DNA from 3 places in the Gellertiella sp. DMC107 genome. Region 1 is predicted to be linked to each of the others. Evidence: riboswitches for the same ligand, from Rfam matches in the RefSeq annotation. Region 1 holds a riboswitch; each other region holds the start of a gene.
The links. Region 1 has a riboswitch for cobalamin ahead of bluB (5,6-dimethylbenzimidazole synthase). Riboswitches for the same ligand answer to the same signal wherever they lie in the genome.
Positions count from the first base shown of each region.

Region 1 (7,408 bases):
TTTCGCCGGCCTCAGCCTGCTGGTTTCCCAGCGCGGCGCGACCTTCATGACCGACACCTACGTGACCTTCCAGCCGAGCGCGGAGGAAATCGCCTCCATGACCGTGCTGGCCGCCGCCGCCATCCGCCGCTTCGGCATCACGCCCAAGGCGGCGCTGGTGTCGCACTCCAACTTCGGCTCCCGCGATTCCGAAAGTGCCCGCAAGATGCGCGAGGCCCTGCAACTCGTCCGCGAGCGGGCCCCCGAGCTGGAAGTGGATGGCGAGATGCACGGCGAGTCCGCCATTTCCGAAGCCCTCCGGCAAAAGGTCATGCCGGCCACCACGCTCAGCGGAGAAGCCAACCTTCTGGTCTTCCCGAACCTCGATGCCGCCAACATCACCATGGGCGTGACGCGCGCCATGACCGATGGCCTGCATGTCGGACCGATCCTGCTCGGAACCGCCATGCCGGCCCATATTCTCGCGCCGTCGGTCACCTCGCGCGGGGTCGTCAACATGGCGGCGCTTGCGGTGGTGGAGGCCTCCCATCCGGCCTGATCCAGACTGGCTGACGTAACGTCAGCCAGCCCGCTCCACCCGTCCTTCCCTTAAGGAAAAGGACCTGTGGACAACATGCTTTAGCGTTAAGGTAAATATCAGGGAAGGTTTGCAATCCCGACGGCGTGTCGGCATGGTGGCCGCAATTTCCACAACCTGAACTATAGTGATGCCTCGGGAACTTCCACGAGGGATCGCCGTTTTTCATGGACGTTGAAACGCAATGCCATCCGTCGCCAGGAGCGTCCCGTGCCCATACGTTCGAAAGCCCTCTTCATCATGTTGCCGGTGCTGGCCATGGCGGGCCAGGCAGCGGCCTCGGATTACTGCGACATGCTGGCGGCCCGCCTCAACCAGATGCCGCAATTGATCGGCTCGTCGACCTCGGCCCACTACAAGGCCGAGTCCCTGTACCGCCTCAACCGTCTTGAAATCGCGATCCGCCGGGATCTGCGCCGGCTCGACTGCCCCAGCAACAGCATCGTGCTCATGAACGGCAATCAACATGCCTGTTCGGGCCTGGGCGAGGAACTGGCATCCGTGCGCGCCCAGAAGGAGCAACTGTCTTCGCTGCAACCCATTCTGAGCCAGACCATCGATGACGGCTCGGGTCTGAGTGCCGCGATCCTCAAGGAAATCAAGCGCGCCGGTTGCGATATCCGCGGCACGCAGCAGGATGTGGAGATTATCGGCACCGGCTCGCTTGGCAATGCGGCGCCGGAAATGCTGGATGCGCGCCCGGTCGCCTGGGGGCCGGACGAAGGCTCGACGTCCGAAGAGCAACAGGACCTTGCCACCGTGCTCGGCGACGATGCCGAAAGCGACTATGGCACGCCGGAAGCCTATGGAATGATCGAAATCCGCCCGAGCGACTCCGAAGAGATCGAGTCAGGCAAGATGGCCTCCGTCACGCTGCCAAAGCTGGAAGGGCAGGATTTTCTGAGCCGGCAGGGTTCGGTGGACATCCTGAGGACAAAGCCGTCCGCACCCGCGCAGAATGCCGGAAAACCGGAAGCGTCTCTGCCGGAGCGGGATTATAACCCCAACGATCCGAAGATCCGCAAGGTCGGCCCGGCATTTCTTGCCGAGAAGGAACAAGGCATTGAGCTTGGGGCGTCTGCGCCGGCCACCGCCCTTCGCTGATCGTCCCGGAATGCACGAAAGCCGCCCTCGATGGGGCGGCTTCCCGTATGTCTGCAGCCTGGATCAGGCGACCCGGCGCAATGGCCGGTCATCCACCTGAAACTGGTTGACCTGGGTATAGAGCGTGCCTGCCCCTTCGGCCAGACGCTGGACGGTGGTGTTCGATTCCACGACCATGCCGGCATTGTGCTGGGTAAACTCGTCCATCTGGCTCATCGCCGCATTGATCTCGTGGAGACCCGTGGCCTGCTCCCGGGCGGATTTGATGATCGCGCTGATATCAGCGTGGATATTGGTCACCTGTTCCTGGATCATTTTCAGGATGTCGCCCGTCTCGTTGACGAGGTTGACGCCCGAGTCGACCGCCTCTTCGGAGCGGGAGATCAGCGATTTGATCTCCTTTGCCGCATTGGCGGAGCGCTGGGCAAGCTCGCGCACCTCCTGGGCGACCACGGCAAACCCCTTGCCGGCCTCGCCTGCCCGCGCCGCCTCGACGCCAGCATTGAGCGCCAGAAGATTGGTCTGGAAAGCGATCTCGTCGATCACCCCGATGATCTGGCTGATCTGGCGGGCGCTTTCCTCGATCCGCCCCATGGCGGCGATGGCCTTCTGCACGACCGCATCGGATTCATGCGCCTGGCGGTTCGCCACCTCGACCTTCTGGCCGGCATCTTCCGCACGCCCGGCCGTATCCCGGACATTGATGGTGATCTGGTTCAGCGCGGCGGCGGTCTCCTCCAGCGCGGCAGCCTGTTGTTCGGTCCGGCTGGCGAGCTGGCTCGCGGAGCTGCTGATGACGCTGCTGTCGCTTTGCAGGTCATGGGCCACGGCGATGATGCCATGCATGGCCAGCTGCAGCCGCTCGGCCGACTGGTTGAAGAAGGAGCGCAGGCGGTCATAATCGCCGGCGAAAGGCTCCTGAATGCGGATGGCGAGCTGGCCGGCCGCAAGCTTGCCCAGCGCATCCCCCAGACGATCGACGACCGTCTTGGTTCGCGCGAAATCCTCGGCCCGTTCCGCCTCTGCCGCCATGCGGGTGGCGCGGGCCGCATCGCGCAGGTCCGCCTCTTCCCGCTCGGCGCGCTGCTTGGCCACGAGATTGTCGCGGAACCGCTGGAAGGCGCGGGCGAGATCGCCGATCTCGTCCTTCCGGTCTGCCCCGCCGAGCTCCACCGCCGTGTTGCCCTCGGCAAGGCGATTCATCGCATCGGTGGCGCGCACCAGCGGCTGCATCAGCCGCCGGGAGACGAAGATGCTCAGCGCCAGGCCACAAGCCGCGAGCACCGCAGCCATGGCAATCATCGCCTGCACCAGCGCCGTCGCCTCGGCTTCCAGTGCGGCCTTGCTCTCCGCCGCCTGCTGCTCGAGCCGGTCCACATAGCTCTTGACGATGCTGCCGGTCGCGTCGATTTCTTCCTGGAGCGCATCCGCCACCTTGTCGAATGCCGGCATCTGCTTGTTTCCGGCTTCCGGTCCGCCAGCCACATAGGTCTTGGCCATCTCGATGCCAGTCGCGTGGAAGCCCGCGTAACGTTCCGAAAGCGCGTCCAGCGTCGTGACGAGATCGGAAAGGCCAGCCGTTTCGGCAAGCGCCTTCAGGCGGGCGACCTTTTCCGACAGGCTCTTGGCCGATTGCGCGGCAAGATCGAGACCGTCATCCAACCCGTCCTTGCCCTGCGTTGCAGACATATCGGTCAGCGATTCCTGGGTGCTGACGATATCCAGCTCGATCCGCAGCTTCAGCTCGGTGATCTCCCGGGCCAGGTCCTGCGCTTGTTCCTGCGCCAGAGCGATGTCCATGCTGCGCTGCAATTGCCGCGCTGACAATGTGTCCGAAATGGCAAGCACACCGGTGCTGAGGCAGATAAGGCTGATGATGGCAGCAGGCACGAGCCTGCCCAATCGAAAACGATCGAAGATCATTCGAGGAACCTTGAATTCGGAAGATGAAGGGGGGGCGGTGCCTCTCAGGGCGCTCGGCAAACATCATGTTCCGGCAAGATTGCCGTCCGGTTGGCAACAACTATTTGCCGATAAATTTTAATAGTGCCTTAAGCCTAACGGCCATTTAAATCGTTTTGTTGACCAAAGACATTTATTTTAGCGGCATCTTCTATTATAAATTGCTATTTTCATTATGCGCCACTATTGATTGTGTTTCGATGCGGGAAGCTCAGAACCTGCAGCCGCCACAGCAGGCTGGTGAGGGTGAGGACGACGCCCCAGGCGATGACGACATCGGAGAGAAAATGCGCTCCGAAGGCCACGCGGCTGAGCGAGACGGTGACCGCGAAGGGCGCAATCGCCGCATAGGCCATGGGCCGGCGACCAGCCGGCAGCAGCAGCGGCAGGGACAGAAGGGCCGCCGCCGAAGCGCTCTCCCCCGAAATGAACGAGCAGTTGTCCAGACAGGCGCGGGAGAGATCCCAGGGAAGCGAAAAGGCAGAATCGCCCCCGAAACCCAGCGTCTCGCGCGGCCGTGCCCGGCCGAAGCCGTCCTTGATCACCCGCGTCAGAAGCCCTGGCCCCAGCCCCATGACACAGAGAAGAAACAGACAATGGCCCGGTGGGGGCATGAGAGCGGCCAGACGAGACCGTCGGCCGACCGACCGGACCAGCAGCGCGGCAAACGCACAGAGCACGCAGACGTGCGGCAAGACGAGGTTGATGTTGCGCAGCAGCGTCAAGAGCGGATCGGCAGCCAGGAAAAATCCGGTCCTCTCCGCATAAAACAGCGCGCTGACAGCCAGATCCACCTCTGGAAACAGCCGAAAGAACAGACTGGCCAACACCGTGGCCGCGAAAAAGCCGGCGGCAGGCCATGCCGCCACGGCACGCCCTTCGCCGGGCAGTGCAGGAACACTGACCGTCATCCCCTGATCCCGTAAATGGAGACGCCCCCAATGCGCCTTCACAGGGGAGGATAACGAACGGCCATGACGGTTTGGCTACGGTCCTGTGACAGCTCTGTCCGGCGCGCGCCGAGGGGAGACTATCCGCCCCAGGTTTCCTCAAAGACCAGATCCTCCAGCGGCAACCGCTGCCGCCAGCCTTTCACCGCCAGTTCCGGCTCGCTGTAGAGCTGGTCCACATAGCCCGCGCAAAGCCAGGCGACGATTTCCACATGGTCGGGGATGGAAAAGATCTCCCGCACGTCGCGGTCGTGAAAAATGCTCACCCAGCCGATGCCAACCCCTTCCGCCCGGGCCGCGAGCCAGAGATTCTGCACCGCGCAGACGGTGGAATAGACATCCATGCGCGGATTGTGGGTCCGGCCCAGCACCACCTGGCCGCCCCGCGTGGGATCGCAGGTCACACAGATGCTGAGCGGCGCCTTGAGGATGCCTTCGAGCTTCAGCGCGCGATACTGGTCGCGGCGTTCGCCGGTAAACATCAGCGCCGCCTCCTCGTTCGCCCGGCAGAAGGCCTCGTGCACCCGGCGGCGCTTTTCCTCGGAACGGACGAGCAGGAAATTCCAGGGCTGCATGAAGCCCACGCTCGGTGCGGCATGCGCCGCCTTCAACAGGCGTTCCACCACATCGTCAGGCAGAGGGTCGGGCAAAAACTGGTCGCGCACGTCCCGCCGCGTTTCGATGGCGCGATAAAGGGCGGCTTTTTCATCCGGTGTGAACGGTTCGGCATGCACCAGCGCATCGCGGTGCGATTTCGTCGCAAGCATCGTTCGATCCCCAACAATGCAGACACCGCTGCCGCCGTCCGCGCGGCATCGGCTATGGCATCAGGCCGGTCTTCTGACTGGGCATCATCCGCCCGCTGCACGCCTTCCCGGTTTCCCAGTGGCGCGGCCTTCCGGTCAGGAAAGCCGTCTGCAACGACGTCCGCCTTACAGCGTTGGGCACGTTCCGGTTTTTCACCGGATTCCCGATTATCCGCCGGAAACCCGGCGGCACCTGAATATCCTGCTTATGACAAGGCGCCGGCCCTTTGGCAAGGCGCCCCCGCCTACCGGTCGCGGAACCGGTTGGTGATCGGATAGCGCCGGTCGCGTCCGAAATTCTTGCGGGTGATCTTCACGCCCGGCGCCGACTGCCGGCGCTTGTATTCGGCGATATAGAGCAGATGCTCGATCCGGTGCACCGTCGCCACGTCGTGACCGCGCGCCACGATATCCTCCACCGACATTTCCGCCTCGACGAGACATTCGAGAATATCGTCGAGGACCGGATAGGGCGGCAGCGAATCCTGGTCGGTCTGGTTCGGCCGAAGCTCTGCCGAAGGTGCCTTGTCCAGAATGTTTTTCGGGATCACCTCGCCCCCCGGCCCGAGCGCGCCCGGCGGCACATGGCTGTTGCGCCAGGCAGAAAGCGCATAGACCTGCATCTTGTACAGGTCCTTGATCGGGTTGAAGCCACCGTTCATGTCGCCATAGAGCGTGCAATAGCCCACCGACATTTCCGACTTGTTCCCGGTCGTGACGACCATCGAACCGAACTTGTTGGAAATGGCCATCAGAATGGTGCCGCGCGCCCGGCTCTGGAGGTTTTCCTCCGTAATGCCCTCTTCCGTCCCCTCGAAAACCTCCGACAGCGCGGAGAGAAACCCGGCGACCGGCTCCTCGATCGGCACCACCTCGTAACGGCAGCCCAGCGCCTTGGCACAGGCCTCCGCGTCCGTCAGCGAATCGGAGGAGGTGTAGCGATAGGGCAGCATCACGCAGCGCACCCGCTCCTCGCCCAGCGCATCCACCGCAATGGCCGCGCAGATCGCGCTGTCGATGCCGCCGGAGAGGCCAAGCACCACATTGCGGAAGCCGTTCTTGTTCACGTAATCCCGGAAGCCGATCATGCAGGCCCGATAATCGGCCTCTTGCGTATCGGGCAGATTGGCCCGGCCGCCGTCGCGGCAGACCCAGCTTTCGCCCTCCCGCTTCCAGGTGGAAACGGACAGGGTCTCCTCGAACTGGCTCATCTGGAAAGCCATGGACTTGTCGACGTTGAAGGCAAAGCTCGCGCCGTCGAAGACCAGTTCGTCCTGTCCGCCGAGCTGGTTCGCATAGATCATCGGCAGGCCGAGTTCGATCACATGCTTCAGCACGATCTGGTGGCGGATATCCATCTTGTTGCGATAATAGGGCGAGCCGTTCGGCACCAGCAGGAGCTCCGCGCCGCTTTCCGCCAGCGTCTCGCAGACGCCGAGTTCACCCCAGATATCCTCGCAGACCGGGATGCCGAGACGCACGCCCCGGAAATTCACCGGCCCCGGCATCGCGCCGGCGCGGAACACGCGCTTTTCGTCGAACTCGCCGTAATTGGGCAGATCCACCTTGTCACGGATGGCGAGGACCCGGCCGCCGTCCAGCACCGCGACGGAATTGTAGCGGCCCGCCTCGTCCTGGCGGGGAAAGCCGATGATGACCCCCGGCCCGCCATCGGCGGTTTCCGCGGCAAAGGCGTCGATCGCCTCCCGGCAGGCGCGGATGAAGGCAGGCTTCAGAACCAGGTCTTCCGGCGGATAGCCCGCCACGAACAGTTCGGTGAGCAGCAGGAGATGGGCTCCCTGCCGTGCCGCATCGGCGCGGGCTTCCCGCGCCTTCGCCATATTGCCCTTGATGTCACCGACCGTCGGGTTGAACTGGCCGACGGCGATGCGGATTGTATCGGTAATGTCAGGTGCCTGGGTCATGAGGAGTGATGTAGCGCGCCCTGCCCGCGCCTGCAATCCGCCGCATCCGCTTTTGGCCCGCACTATCGCCGGAGCGCCACAGGA
Region 1 covers NZ_JBQUZZ010000001.1:24,363-31,770, forward strand. The annotation lists gene ACT54B_RS00100 (NADP-dependent malic enzyme) at 1-538, shown strand, start outside; gene ACT54B_RS00105 (hypothetical protein) at 788-1,681, shown strand; gene ACT54B_RS00110 (methyl-accepting chemotaxis protein) at 1,745-3,604, opposite strand; gene ACT54B_RS00115 (phosphatase PAP2 family protein) at 3,817-4,554, opposite strand; gene bluB (5,6-dimethylbenzimidazole synthase) at 4,674-5,360, opposite strand; cobalamin riboswitch at 5,407-5,611, opposite strand; gene ACT54B_RS00125 (NAD+ synthase) at 5,645-7,324, opposite strand.

Region 2 (7,408 bases), on a different contig from region 1:
GCATGGTCGGCGTCGCGGCAGACAGCAGCCTCGTTCGCCAGAAGGGCTCGGAAGATCAGGTCACCATCGGCGTCTCCGCCACCTATCGTTTCGATTTCTCGCTGCGCTGATCGTCAGCCGCCAAGCCCGAGATAGCCGTAGACGGCACGGCGGATGCGCGCTTCGAGCGATGCGGGATCGGTCTCGCCGTAGAGCCCTGCCGCATCGGCCATCCCCCGGGTCAGCGCCGCCAGATCCCGCGCGGCGGTTGCCGGGTCGGCTATGCCATGGGCGGAGAGCGCCCGGGCGACAGTTTCGGCAATCTCCTGTTTCAGCGCCTGGGTTTCCGCGTCGAGCGGCAGCAGGCTTTCCGCATATTCGAGACTGGCCGCCAGCCGGGGACGGGCGAACTGGTGGTGCAGCGCGGCGCGGATCAGGCCGTCGAGCAACGTCTTCAGATCGGCCGTTCCCGCCTGCTCAGCCTGCCCTTCCAGCAGCACGATCAGTTCCGCGCGCTTGCGCCGGATGAGGGCCGCGAGCAGCGCCTCCTTGCCAGGAAAATACTGGTAGAGGCTGCCGATGCTGATGCCCGCCCGTTCCGCCACCAGATTGGTGTTGAGGGCCGATAGCCCGCCGCCCTCCAGAATGCGAGCCGCCGCTTCCAGGATGATCTCGACGGTCGCGGCAGACCGTGCCTGACGCGGATGTTTGCGGGCTTCGATGGGCTTTGCGGTGCGGGACATGGAATGCGAGTTGGAAATGTGAGCAATTGCTCGCACCATAGATCCGTTCCACCCATCCCGCAACCGGAGCGTCGTCCATGGATCCGCTGAAGCCCCGCCTTTCCGTTTTCGTCTGTCTGAGGGCGTTGCCGTCCTGGCTGCGCCTGCCACGGCCCGAGCGGGAGCGGATCGCGACGGCAGCGCTCTTGCCGGCGCTTGAGGGGCGGAGCGTGACCCTGCGCCATTTCGATGCGGAGGCCTTTTCCGCGGATTGTTCCGACATCGTGCTCTTCGAGGCGGAAGATGCGGTTCAATTCAATGGCGTGATGGAGGCGCTGCGCGATTCGCCGCTCTTTGCCGAGCCCTTCTTCGACCTGATCCGGATCATTCCGGCCATCGAGGACGGCTTCCGCCACTATGAGCGGAGTGGGGTGTGAAGGGGGTGGCCATGCGGATCGAGGGACAGAGGGTACTCGTCACCGGCGGCACCGCCGGAATAGGCCGGGACATCGCGTTGCAACTCGCGGCGCGGGGTGCGCGGGTGATCATCACCGGGCGGAACCGGGTCGCCGCCGAGTCGGTAATCGCGGCGGCGGGAGGGGCAATGGCCTTCATCGAGGCCGATCTCGCCGACCGGGAAGGACAGGAACGGCTGGTGGCCGAGGTCATGGCGCGCCATCCCGATCTGTCGATCCTCGTCAACAATGCGGGCGTGCAGGTGAACATGCCGGCGACGGGCCTTGGCGATGCGGGCCTGATGGCGGCCTTCCGCGCCGAAATCGAGCTCAATCTGGACGCGCCCATCGCGCTCGCCTTCGGTCTGATGCCCTTGCTGGCCCGGCAGCCGCGCGCGGCCATCGTCAATATGTCCTCGGGCCTTGCGCTGGCCCCGAAGCGGACCGCGCCGGTCTATTGCGCGACGAAGGCGGGGCTCAGCGCCTTCAGCCGCGCGCTGCGCTACCGCTGCGAGGATGCGGCGCCCCATGTGACCGTGCATGACGTGATCATGGCTTTCGTCGAGACGGGCATGACAGCGGGGCGCGGGCGGAACAAGATGCACCCTGCCGAGGCAGCCCGCGCGGTGATTGCGGGCCTCGAACGGGGAAAGCCGGAGATCGTCGTGGGAAAGGCCCGGCTTCTCGCCGCAATCAGCCGCCTGTCGCCGGCTCTTGCCCGTCGCATCCTGCGCGATGGCTGACCGCCTCCGTCCACAGGCCTGTTTCGATGAGGCTTGCAGATGTCGCATTCAGCCATGTGGTCGCGAATGAAATATGGTGTCTTGGGGACATCGAGGTGCCCGAAGGTTTTGACGAGCCGGAGGGACAATTGGGAAGCCGGTGACAACCCGGCGCTGCCCCCGCAACGGTAGCAGAACTGAACGGCGTCGAAAGACCACTGGGCGAAGGCCCGGGAAGGTGACGCAAGGTCCCCTCGGGGGACGGTTCTGGAGCCCGGAAACCAGCCTCGATGCGCTGAACTCGACTGATCGCGGTGGGCGAGCAGGAGGCGAATGGACATGCGGCCCCTCCGGCTGAGGGTGCGCCTGCGCCTGTCCATGCGTTTCCGGATCATCCGCCCGGCCGTCCCCGACCCATAAGGACCGACCATGGACATCCGTTCCGACATGCTTTCCCGGCTCCAGGCCCGCAAGCCCGGCTTTACCCTCGACCAGCCCTTCTATATCGATCCGGCCTATTTCCAGCAGGATCTGAACGAGATCTGGTACAAGGACTGGCTGTTCATCGGGCATGATTGCGAGCTGCCGAAGCCGGGCAATTTCATGACGGTGCAGGTCGGCGCCTATCCTGTGGTCCTCGTTCGCGACAATGACGGCGGCATCCGCGCCTTCCACAATTCCTGCCGCCATCGCGGCTCGCGGGTCTGCACCGAGCATCGCGGTTCGGCGGCCAAGCTCGTCTGCCCCTATCACCAGTGGACCTACGATCTCGACGGTTCGCTGCAATATGCCCGCCACATGGGCGAGAGCTTCGACAAGTCCACCTATGGCCTGAAGCCCGTCGCCTGCGAGCTCGCCGGCGGCTACATCTTCATCTCGCTCGCCGAGAAGCCGATGGATTTCGCCCCCTTCCGGGCTACCATGGAGCCCTATTTCCTGCCGCACCGGCTGCGCGATGCCAAGGTGGCTTACGAAAGCACTATCATCGAAAAGGGCAACTGGAAGCTCGTCTGGGAAAACAACCGCGAATGCTATCACTGCGCCGGCAACCATCCGGAACTCTGCAAGACCTATCCGGAAGCCCCGACCGCGACCGGCGTCAACGGTGCGGCGGATGATCCTGAAATCGTCGAGCACTGGGAAAAATGCGAGGCGCTCGGCCTGCCGAGCCGCTTTGCCATCGACCAGCGCGGCCAGTTCCGCACCGCCCGTATTCCGCTGCTGCGCGATGCGGTGAGCTACACCATGTCCGGCCGCAAGGCGGTGCAGATGCGGCTTTCCGACGACATCAACCAGGACCGCCTCGGCACGCTCCTGCTCTTCCACTACCCGACCACCTGGAACCACATTCTCTCCGACCATGCGGTGACCTTCCGCGTGCTGCCGATCAGCGCCACGGAAACTGCTGTCACCACCAAGTGGCTGGTGCACAAGGATGCGGTGGAAGGCATCGATTACCGGCTGGACGATCTCATCCATGTCTGGACCGAGACCAACGACCAGGACCGCCGGATCGTCGAGGAAAATGCCTTCGGCATCCAGTCGCCCGCCTATCAGCCCGGCCCCTATTCGGAAGCGCATGAGGGCGGCGTGGAGCAGTTCGTCGACTGGTATTCCCGCTTCATGCAGGAGCGTCTCGGCGGCAAGGCTCCGGCCTCGCTGCGCTCGGTCGCCTGAGGCCCGCCATGACGATGAAACCCTTCCTCGGGGAGGTGCCGCCGGCACTTCCCCTCGACGCGACCAGCCCCTGGAATGCCGCCCGGCAGATGCTCGTCTGCACGGCGGTCACCGACGAGGCGCCCGATGTGAAGACCTTCACCTTCGGCGTCGAGGGCGGCGGCTGGTTCAAATACATGCCGGGCCAGTTCATCACGGTGGAGCTTCGGGCGAAGGGCGGCGATCTCCATCGCACCTACACCATCTCCTCCACGCCCTCGCGGCCCTATGCGCTGTCGATCACCATCAAGGCGCAGCCCGGCAGCATCGGCACCCGCTGGATGTTCGATCATGTGGTGCCGGGTTCGCGCATCCGCGCCTATGGCCCGAACGGCCATTTCACGCTGGCGCGCAATCCGGCGGAGAAATACCTGTTCATTTCGGCCGGCTCCGGCATCACCCCCATGATGTCCATGCTGCGCTGGCTTTCCGATACCGCGCCTGCGACCGATGTGGTCTTCCTGAATTCGGCGCGCCGGCCGGAGGAAATCATATTCCGCGAGGAGCTGGAGCTGCTCGCCAAGCGCATGCCCAATCTCTCGCTCGGTTTCCTGCCGGAAGGCCGCTCCGTCGCCTCGCCCTGGGCGGGGCTGATGGGCCGCATCGACCGGCACAAGCTCGCCATGCTGGTTCCCGATTTCATGGGCCGCGAAATCTTCTGCTGCGGGCCGGATCCCTTCATGAAGGCGGTGAGCTCCATCGTCCGGCACGAGGGCTTCGACATGGGCCACTATCACCAGGAAAGCTTCGGCGCGACCTCGATCACCGGCAGCGTCGAGCGGCAGGCCCAGGCCAAGGCCGAGGGCGGCGCGGTGGACGGGCTCTCCGTCACCTTCCTCGGTGCCAATGACACGGCCCCCGCCAAGCCCGGCCAGACCATTCTCGAAACCGCGCGCAGCATCGGCGTGCGCATCCCGGCGGCCTGCGAAAGCGGCATTTGCGGCACCTGCAAGGTGCTGAAGCGGGAAGGGGAGGTGGACATGCACCATAATGGCGGCATCAGCCAGCAGGAGATCGATGCAGGTTACATCCTCGCCTGCTGCTCGCGCCCGCTCACCTCAGTCGAAGTGGAGGCCTGACCATGCACACGCACACCGGCACATCGTCCACCCTCACCGCCGAAGACCGCTTCTTCGCCTGGCTGCTCGCGCTTGGCGATCCCTGCAACATGGCGGAAGCCGCGAAGCGGGAAATCGACCGCATCGACCGGGACCGGGCAACGGATAGCGAAAGCCAGCGCCTGAAGGCTTTTCTGCTGCAGGCGGCCGCCTTCCAGCCGGTCGCCCCGCGCGGGCGGCGCCGGCATCTTCACTGAGAAGGCCGCGCCGGGCCATCCGGCGCGGTGAGGCAGGTCTCAGACAGGCTGGTCGAGCGTGATCGATTTCAGCTTGTCGATGCCGAGGGCCTGCAGCGCGAGCTTCTCGTAGAAGGGCTCCGACTTGCCGAGCTTCACCTTGTAGAGGAAGTATTTCTCGAAGCCGACCTTGGCGGCATGGACCCATTTGCCGGACGAGGACCAGTTGACGTTGCGCGGCGGGATCTGCGGCTGCGCCACGAAGGCAATGCCCCCGTCACCGAAATCGGCCAGGCAGACCGCATTCCAGGTGCCCTGCGCATTGGCCGTCTTGCCCTCGAGCCGGCGGGCGATGTTGTGGGCTGTCGCCGTCACCATGCTTTCGATCATGAAGCCGGTTTTCGGCACGCCGACCGGCACGGGCGTCTTGCCCATCGGCGGAATGGCGACACCGACGCCGACCGCGAAGATATCGGGATAGGTCGGGTTCTGCTGGTGCTTGTCGACCAGCACGAAACCGCGCGGATTGACGAGACCCTCGATGTCACGCACGGCCGCGACGCCCCTGAAGGCGGGCAGCATCATGGTGAAGACGGAGGGGATCTCGTGCACGGCCTTGACGCTGCCGTCCTCGTTGATTTCCTCGGCGGTCACGCCCTTCTCGTCGAAAGCCTTCACCCGGGCATTGGTGATCCACTTGATGTGGTGGTTGCGCAGCTCGCTTTCGAGCAGACCCTTGGTATCGCCCACGCCGTCGAGACCGAGATGGCCGATATAGGGCTCGGAAGTCACGAAGGTCATCGGCACCCGGTCGCGTACCTTGGCGTCGCGCAGCGCCTTGTCGAGGATGAAGGCGAATTCATAGGCCGGGCCGAAACAGGAGGCGCCCTGCACCGCGCCGATCACGACAGGGCCGGGATTGGCGACGAGCTTGCGGAAGGCATCCCGCGTCATCAGCGCATGGTCGATATGGCAGACCGACTGGGTGTGGGCCTGCGGCCCGAAGCCGGGAATTTCGTCGAAGGCCAGTTCCGGGCCGGTCGACAGCACCAGATAATCATAGGACAGGCTGCTGCCATCCATGAGCGTGATGCGCTTTTCGGCCGGATGCACCCGCTCTGCGCCTTCGGGGCGAAGCGTGATGTTGCGGCGCGCGCAGGCGGCCGAAAGTTCCACCTCGATATCCTCCCGATCCCGCCAGCCGACGGCCACCCAGGGGTTGGAGGGGACGAAGGAATAGGTCGTGCCCTTGCTGACCAGCGTAATCTTCACATCCGCCGGAACCTGGTCCCGGAGTTCGTAGGCCATGATCGTGCCGCCAAGGCCCGCTCCCAAAACGACGATTTCAGTCATGCGCGTCTCCTCCAAAAAAGCTATTTACATACAAACATACGTAGATACAGAAATCAATTGATTATTGGATGACATTGTTACATCATGGACGAAAGGCGAAGGCCTGCCGGCACAAAAGCCCGCCGCCGCGGGTCCAAGGTCGGCCTTAGACCCCTTCGCGACAGAGAGACGGAGGTTCCGAAACGCCATGTCCCGTATCGTTCCCTGCCCCGCCTGCGGCCAGATGAACCGACTTGCGGAGGGCCGAACCGCTGCAGGCGCGCACTGCCCGGCCTGCAAGGCCGTGCTTTTCGACGGCAAGCCGCTCACCCTTCACCGCGCCAATTTCGACCGGCAGATCAAGTCGCCGGACCTGCCTGTCATCGTGGATTTCTGGGCGTCCTGGTGTGGCCCCTGCCGGGCCATGGCCCCGGTCTTTGAGCGGGCCGCCGCCGACTATGGCGACCGCTTGCGCTTCGCCAAGGTGGAGACCGATGCGGAGCAGGAGCTCGCCGCCCGCTACCAGATCCGCTCCATTCCGACGCTGATCCTGTTTCGGGGCGGCCGCGAGATCGACCGGGTCAGCGGAGCCCTTGGCGCAGGGGATCTGCGCGCCTTCATCGGCCGGCACGGCATCACGCCCGCCGGCCAGCACGCCTGACGGAAACGGAGACTGACATGCATATGGACTGGAAGGATTTCATCGCCGGCCTCAATGGCCCGCTCGGCGATCTGAGGGCCGGCGCGCCCGATGTGATGAAGGCCTTTTCCGCCATCGCCCAGGCGGCGCTGAAACCCGACGCGCTCGACCGGAAGACGAAGGAACTGATCGCGCTCGGCATCAGCGTCGCGATCCGCTGCGACGATTGCATCGCCTTCCACACCAAGGCCGCGGCGGCGGAAGGCGCGACCCGGGAAGAGGTCCTGGAAACGCTGGGCATGGCGATCTACATGGGCGCTGGCCCCTCTGCCATGTATGCCGGCCACGCGCTCGAGGCCTTCGACCAGATGAAGCCGAAGACGGCCTGAGGCTCAGGCCTCTTTCGTCCGGGCCGGTGCCGGGGCGGGTGCCGCTTCGGCGGCGGGTGCTGCAGCTTCGGTTGCGGCAGCGCCGTTCTCGCCGCCTTCGGCGCCATAGGCCTGAAGAATCGCCTCGCGGATTTCCGCCTCGATCGCCATGCGGTCGCC
Region 2 covers NZ_JBQUZZ010000006.1:182,057-189,464, reverse strand. The annotation lists gene ACT54B_RS18945 (MipA/OmpV family protein) at 1-110, shown strand, start outside; gene ACT54B_RS18940 (TetR/AcrR family transcriptional regulator) at 114-761, opposite strand; gene ACT54B_RS18935 (darcynin family protein) at 800-1,138, shown strand; gene ACT54B_RS18930 (SDR family oxidoreductase) at 1,150-1,899, shown strand; cobalamin riboswitch at 1,976-2,182, shown strand; gene ACT54B_RS18925 (aromatic ring-hydroxylating oxygenase subunit alpha) at 2,308-3,555, shown strand; gene ACT54B_RS18920 (FAD-binding oxidoreductase) at 3,564-4,673, shown strand; gene ACT54B_RS18915 (hypothetical protein) at 4,676-4,909, shown strand; gene ACT54B_RS18910 (NAD(P)/FAD-dependent oxidoreductase) at 4,949-6,241, opposite strand; gene trxC (thioredoxin TrxC) at 6,429-6,881, shown strand; gene ACT54B_RS18900 (carboxymuconolactone decarboxylase family protein) at 6,899-7,249, shown strand; gene ACT54B_RS18895 (hypothetical protein) at 7,253-7,408, opposite strand, start outside.
Region 2: linked by a shared signal. The riboswitch ahead of ACT54B_RS18925 (aromatic ring-hydroxylating oxygenase subunit alpha) and the one ahead of bluB (5,6-dimethylbenzimidazole synthase) in region 1 are both predicted to bind cobalamin.

Region 3 (7,408 bases), 130 kb from region 1:
CGTAGCTGTCGGAGGCGGAGCCGCCTTCCATGCCGATCACGAGCGCGCCGCCCTTCTTGGCATCCTCGGCCTTGGCGACCTTGGAGAAGAGGGTGCTGGCAACCGGGATCGCAATGCCGAGCGCGGCAGCGAACTGCACGAACTCGCGGCGGGACATCTTCCCACGGGCGGCGAGCGCTTCGGCCGATTTCAGCTTTTGTTCAAATTCGGTCATTAAAAAGTTCTCCTTCTGGTGGTTAATTTCTCGCCGCACCAATGGGCGGGCGAGGAAGTCATGCCCGGCATCGCCGGGAAAGCACGATTTGAGTCAGATAAAGGGATGCCCACAGGCATGCGGACCGGAGGGCAAACTCCAGCCGGGTCATTTCCAGACGATCTTCGAAAAACGGGCGAAACGAAACGCCGTGCGAGTCACCAAAGGGTGCTCCGATCAGCGGGTTCGAGGATATCGCATGCATACCAGAAAGACCCCCCAGTCTGACACATCGGTCCCGAGCCTCGACTGGCTGCCCATCTTGGTGCGGGCTCTACCGGGTCGGACGCGGAAGCGGAACGATCTGTTTCCAAAGAGAAACTTATCACTCCCCTGCGACATTCTTGTTTATGGCGTGCAGTGGAACCCTGTCAGCTGCCGCCCCTTCTTTATCGCATGGGTCTAGCGTAAGGGTTCTCACGCAGAAATCAACTGCTTAACGTGAGCATATATTCACATGGCACACGGTGCGCTCAGGTTGGCGTCGCAAAATGAATAATGCGACTAAATCAATGGGTGTTTTTATGTAGTATGTACAATTAATGGCTGCTTAATTTTGTGGGTGTTTCAGAGCTTCAGTAAATTTCAAATGAGTATAAGACCTTTTGTATCCTGAACGCGTCACCTGTTTCCGTCTGAAAAAATTCCACGCATCGCCATATTTTTTTCAAAAAAAATCTCTCGCCGTCCGCTGCTAACCATCCGGTAACAATGTCCCGCTACATCTGCCCCTGCAGCGAGCAATACGCTGCCCCCCGGATCAGGTTCTGCGTACCGGGCGGTTGCGGGCCTTGCTGCGTATCGGCAAGGCGTCGGCGTATTTCAGGCAAGCCGTGCCCCGGAGCGATCCGGGCACGGCTTTCGCGTTTCGTCTCCCGCCGTTGCGGGGTCGCTTTCGGAAAATCCGATCCGGGCTGGATCGTCGATACTGTCCGCAGGCCCGATCTGTCTGCCCTTGATTCTGTCCGGTCGTGCCGGTTAGTGGCAGGACAGGATGGCGAAGGCGGGGAAGACCATGACCAAGACGATCATGTTGCAGGGCACGGGCTCGGATGTGGGCAAGACGGTGCTGGTTGCCGGGTTGTGCCGCATCGCGTCGAACCGGGGGCTGCGGGTAAAGCCGTTCAAGCCGCAAAACATGTCCAACAATGCGGCGGTGTCCGATGACGGCGGCGAGATCGGCCGGGCGCAATGGCTGCAAGCCTGGGCGGCACGGGTCCCTTCCACGGTGCATATGAATCCGGTTCTGCTGAAGCCGCAATCGGAGACGGGCAGCCAGATCATCCTGCAGGGCAAGGTCTGGGGACAGGCGAAAGGGCGGGATTACCAGCGTCTGAAACCGCAGCTTCTCGGCGCTGTCCTCGAAAGTTTCGAAGGCCTGAAAGACAATGCCGACCTGGTGATCGTGGAAGGGGCAGGCTCCCCGGCGGAGATCAACCTGCGGGCAGGCGATATTGCCAATATGGGTTTTGCGACACGGGCGCAGGTTCCCGTCGTGCTGGTCGGGGATATCGACCGGGGCGGGGTGATTGCCTCGCTGGTCGGTACCCATGCCATCCTGCCGCCCGAGGACCGGGCGATGATCGCCGGTTACCTGATCAACAAGTTCCGGGGCGATGTGACGCTTTTCGACGACGGGTTGAAAGCCATCGAGGGTTTCACGGGCTGGCCCTGTTTCGGCGTCGTTCCCTGGCTGAAGGCGGCGGCCCGGCTGCCGGCAGAGGATTCCGTCGTGCTGGAGCGTCTCGCGCGACCGGAGGGACGGGCGCTGAAGGTGGCCGTTCCGGTCCTCTCGCGCATCGCCAATTTCGACGATCTCGATCCGCTGAAGGCCGAGCCGGAGGTGGATCTCGTCTATGTCCGTCCGGGGGAGGCAATCCCTGCCGATACGGGGCTGGTGGTGCTGCCGGGTTCGAAATCGACCATCGGCGATCTGATGGATCTGCGCGCGCAGGGCTGGGATCGCGATCTGGCCCGGCATGTGAAGCGGGGCGGACGGGTGATCGGCATTTGCGGCGGATATCAGATGCTCGGGCGCGTGGTGCGCGATCCGCTCGGCATCGAAGGCGGCACGACGGAAACGGAGGGTCTTGGCCTGCTCGACGTGGAAACCGAAATGGCCCCGGAAAAGACGGTCCGCAACACGGCCGCCTGGTCGGTCGAGCATGATGTGCCGCTCGAGGGCTACGAGATCCATCTGGGCGTGACGGAGGGGCCGGATTGCGTCCGTCCGGCGATCCGCATCGGCAACCGGGCCGATGGGGCCATCTCGCCGGACGGGCGGGTCATGGGCACCTATCTGCACGGTCTCTTTGGCAATGACGGATACAGGCGGGGCCTGCTGTCCACCTTCGGCATCGAAGGGGACCGGCTCTCCTACCGGGAAGGGGTGGATCGCGCGCTCGACGATCTGGCGGCCGAGCTGGAATCGCTTCTCGATCCACGCTGGCTCGATGGCCTGATGGGCGGTTGAGCCGGTTCCGCCTGCGACATTGCCCGCCGCCCGATGCGATTGACTTGGAACGCCCCCACTCTTATGAAACATCAAGAAACGGATGGTTTCCGCTGCGCCAAGGTCGCAGCGGGAAGAGATAGGGAATGCGCAAGGATGGACCCATTCAGGGCATCCGTATCGCAGCCGACCCCGCGACTGTAGAGCGGCGAGGGGACTTCATCCCGGTTCTGACGGCATTGGCCGGCGGTTCGCATGGTGCGGACGGGCGAAGGCGACAGGGACAGGGAAAAGCCACTGGAGTGGCATGGAAAACAGCCGGGGCCGGACGCCTCTTCTTCTACGAATCGTCCACCTCTTTCCATGCGGATCACTTCGGGAAGGCGAGAAGCACCTGCTGGCACGGCGACGTGCCGGGAACCGCGAGCCAGGAGACCTGCCATTCGTGCCGGGCGAAGAGCCCAGTTCCTGGGGAGGCGTCCCCAATGCCAGCACGGAGGTTGTCATGGCAAGACGAGCGCCCATGCCGGCTATGTGCCGGATGGCGAAGCATGCATGTGTGTCTGGCCTGACAGGGCGGCGCAGCGGTGTTTCCGCCGCGATGCCGGCTTTTGATTCATGCCGTGTGGGAGACTGCAGGCCATGACGGCACAGTCCAAAGGCGCTGTCCTCGTTCTCGGCGGCGCGCGCTCCGGAAAATCCCGATTTGCCGAAAACTATGTGCTGGGCACGGGCCTCAGGCGCCATTACGTGGCGACGGGCCGGGCCTGGGACGACGAGATGCGCGCGCGCATCGACAAGCACCGCGAGGACCGCGGCCCGGACTGGAACACGCTGGAAGAGCCGCTCGATCTCGTCTTCGCGCTCCAGACCATCGATTCCACGGAGAGTGTCATCCTGGTCGATTGCCTGACCCTCTGGGTCACCAACCTGATGATGGAAGAGCGCGACATGGCCTCCGAATTCCGCGCGCTTGCGGAATTCGTGCGGGATGCCCGGGGTCGCATCGTTTTCGTCTCCAACGAGGTCGGTCTGGGCATTGTCCCGGAAAACCGCATGGCCAGAGAATTCCGCGACCATGCGGGCCGCCTGCACCAGTTGATCGCCGACGTGGCGAAGGAAGTCTATTTTGTTGCGGCGGGCCTGCCGCTGAAGATGAAGGGTTGAACCGATGTTCAAGGAAAAGATCCCCGCAACTGTGATCACCGGTTTTCTCGGAGCGGGCAAGACCACGATGATCCGCAACCTGCTGACCGATACCGGCGGCAAGAAGATCGCGCTGATCATCAACGAATTCGGCGATCTCGGCGTCGATGGGGAGGTGCTGAAGGGTTGCGGTGCGGAAAACTGTACCGAGGACGACATCATCGAGCTGACCAATGGCTGCATCTGCTGCACCGTGGCCGACGATTTTGTGCCGACCATGATGAAGCTGCTGGAGCGCGAAAGCCGCCCTGACCATATCGTCATCGAAACCTCCGGCCTTGCGCTGCCGCAGCCGCTGGTTGCCGCCTTCAACTGGCCGGAAATCCGCACGCAGGTGACGGTCGATGGCGTGGTGACCGTGGTGGACAGTGCCGCCGTCGCCGCAGGCCGCTTTGCCGACGATCACGACCGCGTGGATGCCATGCGCGCCGAAGACGAGGGGCTCGACCATGAAAGCCCGCTCGAAGAACTCTTCGAGGACCAGCTGACCTGCGCCGACCTCATCGTTCTCAACAAGACCGACCTTCTGGATGCCGAGGGCCTTGCCACGGTTCGCAGCGAAGTGACCGCCCGCATTGCCCGCAAGCCGACGATGATCGAAGCCCGCAACGGCTCGGTTCCGGCCTCGGTCCTGCTCGGCCTCGGCGTCGGCACGGAAGCCGATATCGAGAACCGCAAGTCGCATCACGAGCTGGAACACGAGGCCCTGCACGAGGACGGCGTCGAGCACCATCACGACCATGATCATGACGAGTTCGAGAGCTTCGTGGCCGAGCTCGGTCCCGTTGCCGATCCGGCGCTCTTCGTGGAGAAGCTGAAGGCGATCATCGCGGAACACGATATCCTCCGCCTCAAGGGCTTTGCCGACGTGCCCGGCAAGCCGATGCGCCTCGTCATCCAGGCGGTCGGCAGCCGCATCGACCATTATTTCGATCGCGCCTGGGCCCCGGGCGAAACCCGCGCCACCCGCCTCGTCGTCATCGGCCTGCATGACGAGATGGACGACGACGCGATCCGCGCGGCGCTGAAGGCGCTCTGATCCCATGCATCTGCTGCTCGCACAAAAGGGAACCATCTCGGACGGGGACGAGGCCATCGATCTCGGCCAGTCGCCGGGTGATATACTGTTCCTGTCGGCAGCGGATACGGAGCTTGCCGCCGTCGCCTCGGCGCAGCGGCAGCTCGACAACGGGTTTACCTTGCGGGTCGCGAGCCTGATTTCGCTGAAGCATCCGATGTCCGTCGATACCTATGTGGAGCGGACGGCGCGGCATGCGAAGCTGATCGTGGTGCGGCCGCTTGGCGGGGCGAGCTATTTCCAGTATGCGCTGGAGGCCTTGCATGCTGCCGCAAACCGATACGGCGCGAAGATTGCGGTCATTCCCGGCGATTCCAAGCCCGATCCGGGGCTGGTGCCCTATTCGAATATCGGTGTCGACGATCTCAACGCACTCTGGTCCTACCTGATCGAGGGCGGTAACGACAATACGCGCGCCTTCCTCACCTATGCCTCGGCCATGCTGTCGGGGGGCGAAAAGCCGGGTCCCGCCGTGCCGCTTGCCAAGGCCGGCATCTGGTGGCCGGGCGAAGGGGTGATCAAGGTCTCCCGCTGGCTGGAAAAGGTGGGTCCCAGCCAGGAGGCGAAGGGCACCGTTGCCATTTCCTTCTACCGCGCGCTCGTCCAGAGCGGCGAGACAAAGCCTGTCGAGGCGATGATCGAGGCGCTGGCGGCGGAGGGGCTGCGCGCACTTCCCGTCTTTGCCTACAGCCTGAAGGATTCCGACTGCATCGGCACGCTGAAGTCGATCTTCGCCAAGGGCGTGCCTGAAGTGGTGATCAACGCCACCGCCTTTGCGGTTTCCGCGCCCGGCGCGAACCGCAAGCCGACCGTTCTGGAATCGCAAGGATCGGTCGTGTTGCAGGCGATCTTCTCCGCTTCGTCCAAAGAAGCATGGGAAGCCTCCGCGCAGGGGCTTTCCGCCCGCGATCTCGGCATGAATGTCTCGCTGCCGGAGGTGGATGGCCGTGTGCTTTCCCGCGCCGTCTCCTTCAAGGCCGCCAAGCGCTTTGACGAGCTGGTCGAGGCCAATATCGTTTCCTCCGAGCCGGACGCCAACCGCATGGCCTGGGTGGCAAGCCTTGCAGCCAACTGGGCGCGGCTCCGCCGCCTGCCGGCCAGGGACCGCCGCGTGGCGATCGTCATGGCCAACTACCCGAACCGCGACGGCCGCCTCGGCAATGGGGTTGGCCTCGATACACCCGCCGGCACCGTGGAGGTGCTGAACGCCATGCGGGAGGCGGGTTATGATGTCTCGGCCTATCCCGACAATGGCGATGCGCTGATCACCTATCTCATGCTGGGGCCGACGAACGGGGTTCCGGCGGGGGCCGTGATCGATAATGTCCAGCAAGCCGCCCCCTCATCCGGTCCTTCGGACCACCTTCTCCCCGCCGGGGAGAAGGGGGAGCAAGGCGCCAGCGTTTCGGCCTCCTCTCCCCAGCGGGGAGAGGTCCCGGCAGGGGGTGAGGGGGATGCAGGCACCCCGTCCCGTGTCATCCGCGAAACGCTTTCCCTGAGTCACTACAAGGGCTTCCTCGCCACTCTTCCCGTTCAGATTCAGGATGAAGTGACGGCCCGCTGGGGCGCGCCGGAGAAGGACCCTTTCTTCATCGACGGCGTGTTCGCGCTGCCGCTTGCCCGCTTCGGCAAGGTGGCGATCGGCATCCAGCCGGCGCGCGGCTACAATATCGATCCGAAGGAAAGCTATCATTCGCCGGACCTCGTGCCGCCGCATGGCTATCTCGCCTTCTATGCCTGGCTTCGCCGGGAATTCGGGGCCGATGCGATCATCCACATGGGCAAGCACGGCAACATGGAATGGCTGCCGGGCAAGTCGCTGGCGCTGTCGGAGACCTGCTATCCGGAAGCCGTCTTCGGGCCGACGCCGCATCTCTATCCCTTCATCGTGAACGATCCGGGCGAGGGCACGCAGGCGAAACGCCGCGCCGCCGCCGTCATCATCGGCCATCTGACCCCGCCGCTGACCCGGGCCGAAAGCTACGGGCCGCTGAAGGATCTCGAAGCGCTGGTGGATGAATATTACGAGGCCTCCGGCGGCGATCCGCGCCGCATCCGGCTGCTGCGCAAGCAGATCCTCGAGCTCGTGCAGGATATCGGCCTCGACCGCGATGCGGGCATCGAAAAGGGCGAGGCGGAAGACAGCGCGCTCCAGAAGCTCGATGCCTATCTTTGCGACCTCAAGGAAATGCAGATCCGCGACGGGCTGCACATTTTCGGCGTCTCGCCGACCGGCCGGATGCTCACCGATCTGACCGTCGCGCTCGCCCGCGTGCCGCGCGGGCTTGGCGAGGGCCGCGACCAGAGCCTGCAGCGGGCGATTGCTTCTGATCTCAAACTTTCCCGTGCCGCCCCCGCATCCGGCCCTTCGGGCCACCTTCTCCCCGGTGGGGAGGAGAGGGAGCGAGACGCCGGCGGC
Region 3 covers NZ_JBQUZZ010000001.1:150,809-158,216, reverse strand. The annotation lists gene ACT54B_RS00725 (ABC transporter substrate-binding protein) at 1-214, opposite strand, end outside; gene ACT54B_RS00720 (cobyric acid synthase) at 1,269-2,726, shown strand; cobalamin riboswitch at 2,793-3,163, shown strand; gene cobU (bifunctional adenosylcobinamide kinase/adenosylcobinamide-phosphate guanylyltransferase) at 3,348-3,872, shown strand; gene cobW (cobalamin biosynthesis protein CobW) at 3,877-4,950, shown strand; gene cobN (cobaltochelatase subunit CobN) at 4,955-7,408, shown strand, end outside.
Region 3: linked by a shared signal. The riboswitch ahead of cobU (bifunctional adenosylcobinamide kinase/adenosylcobinamide-phosphate guanylyltransferase) and the one ahead of bluB (5,6-dimethylbenzimidazole synthase) in region 1 are both predicted to bind cobalamin.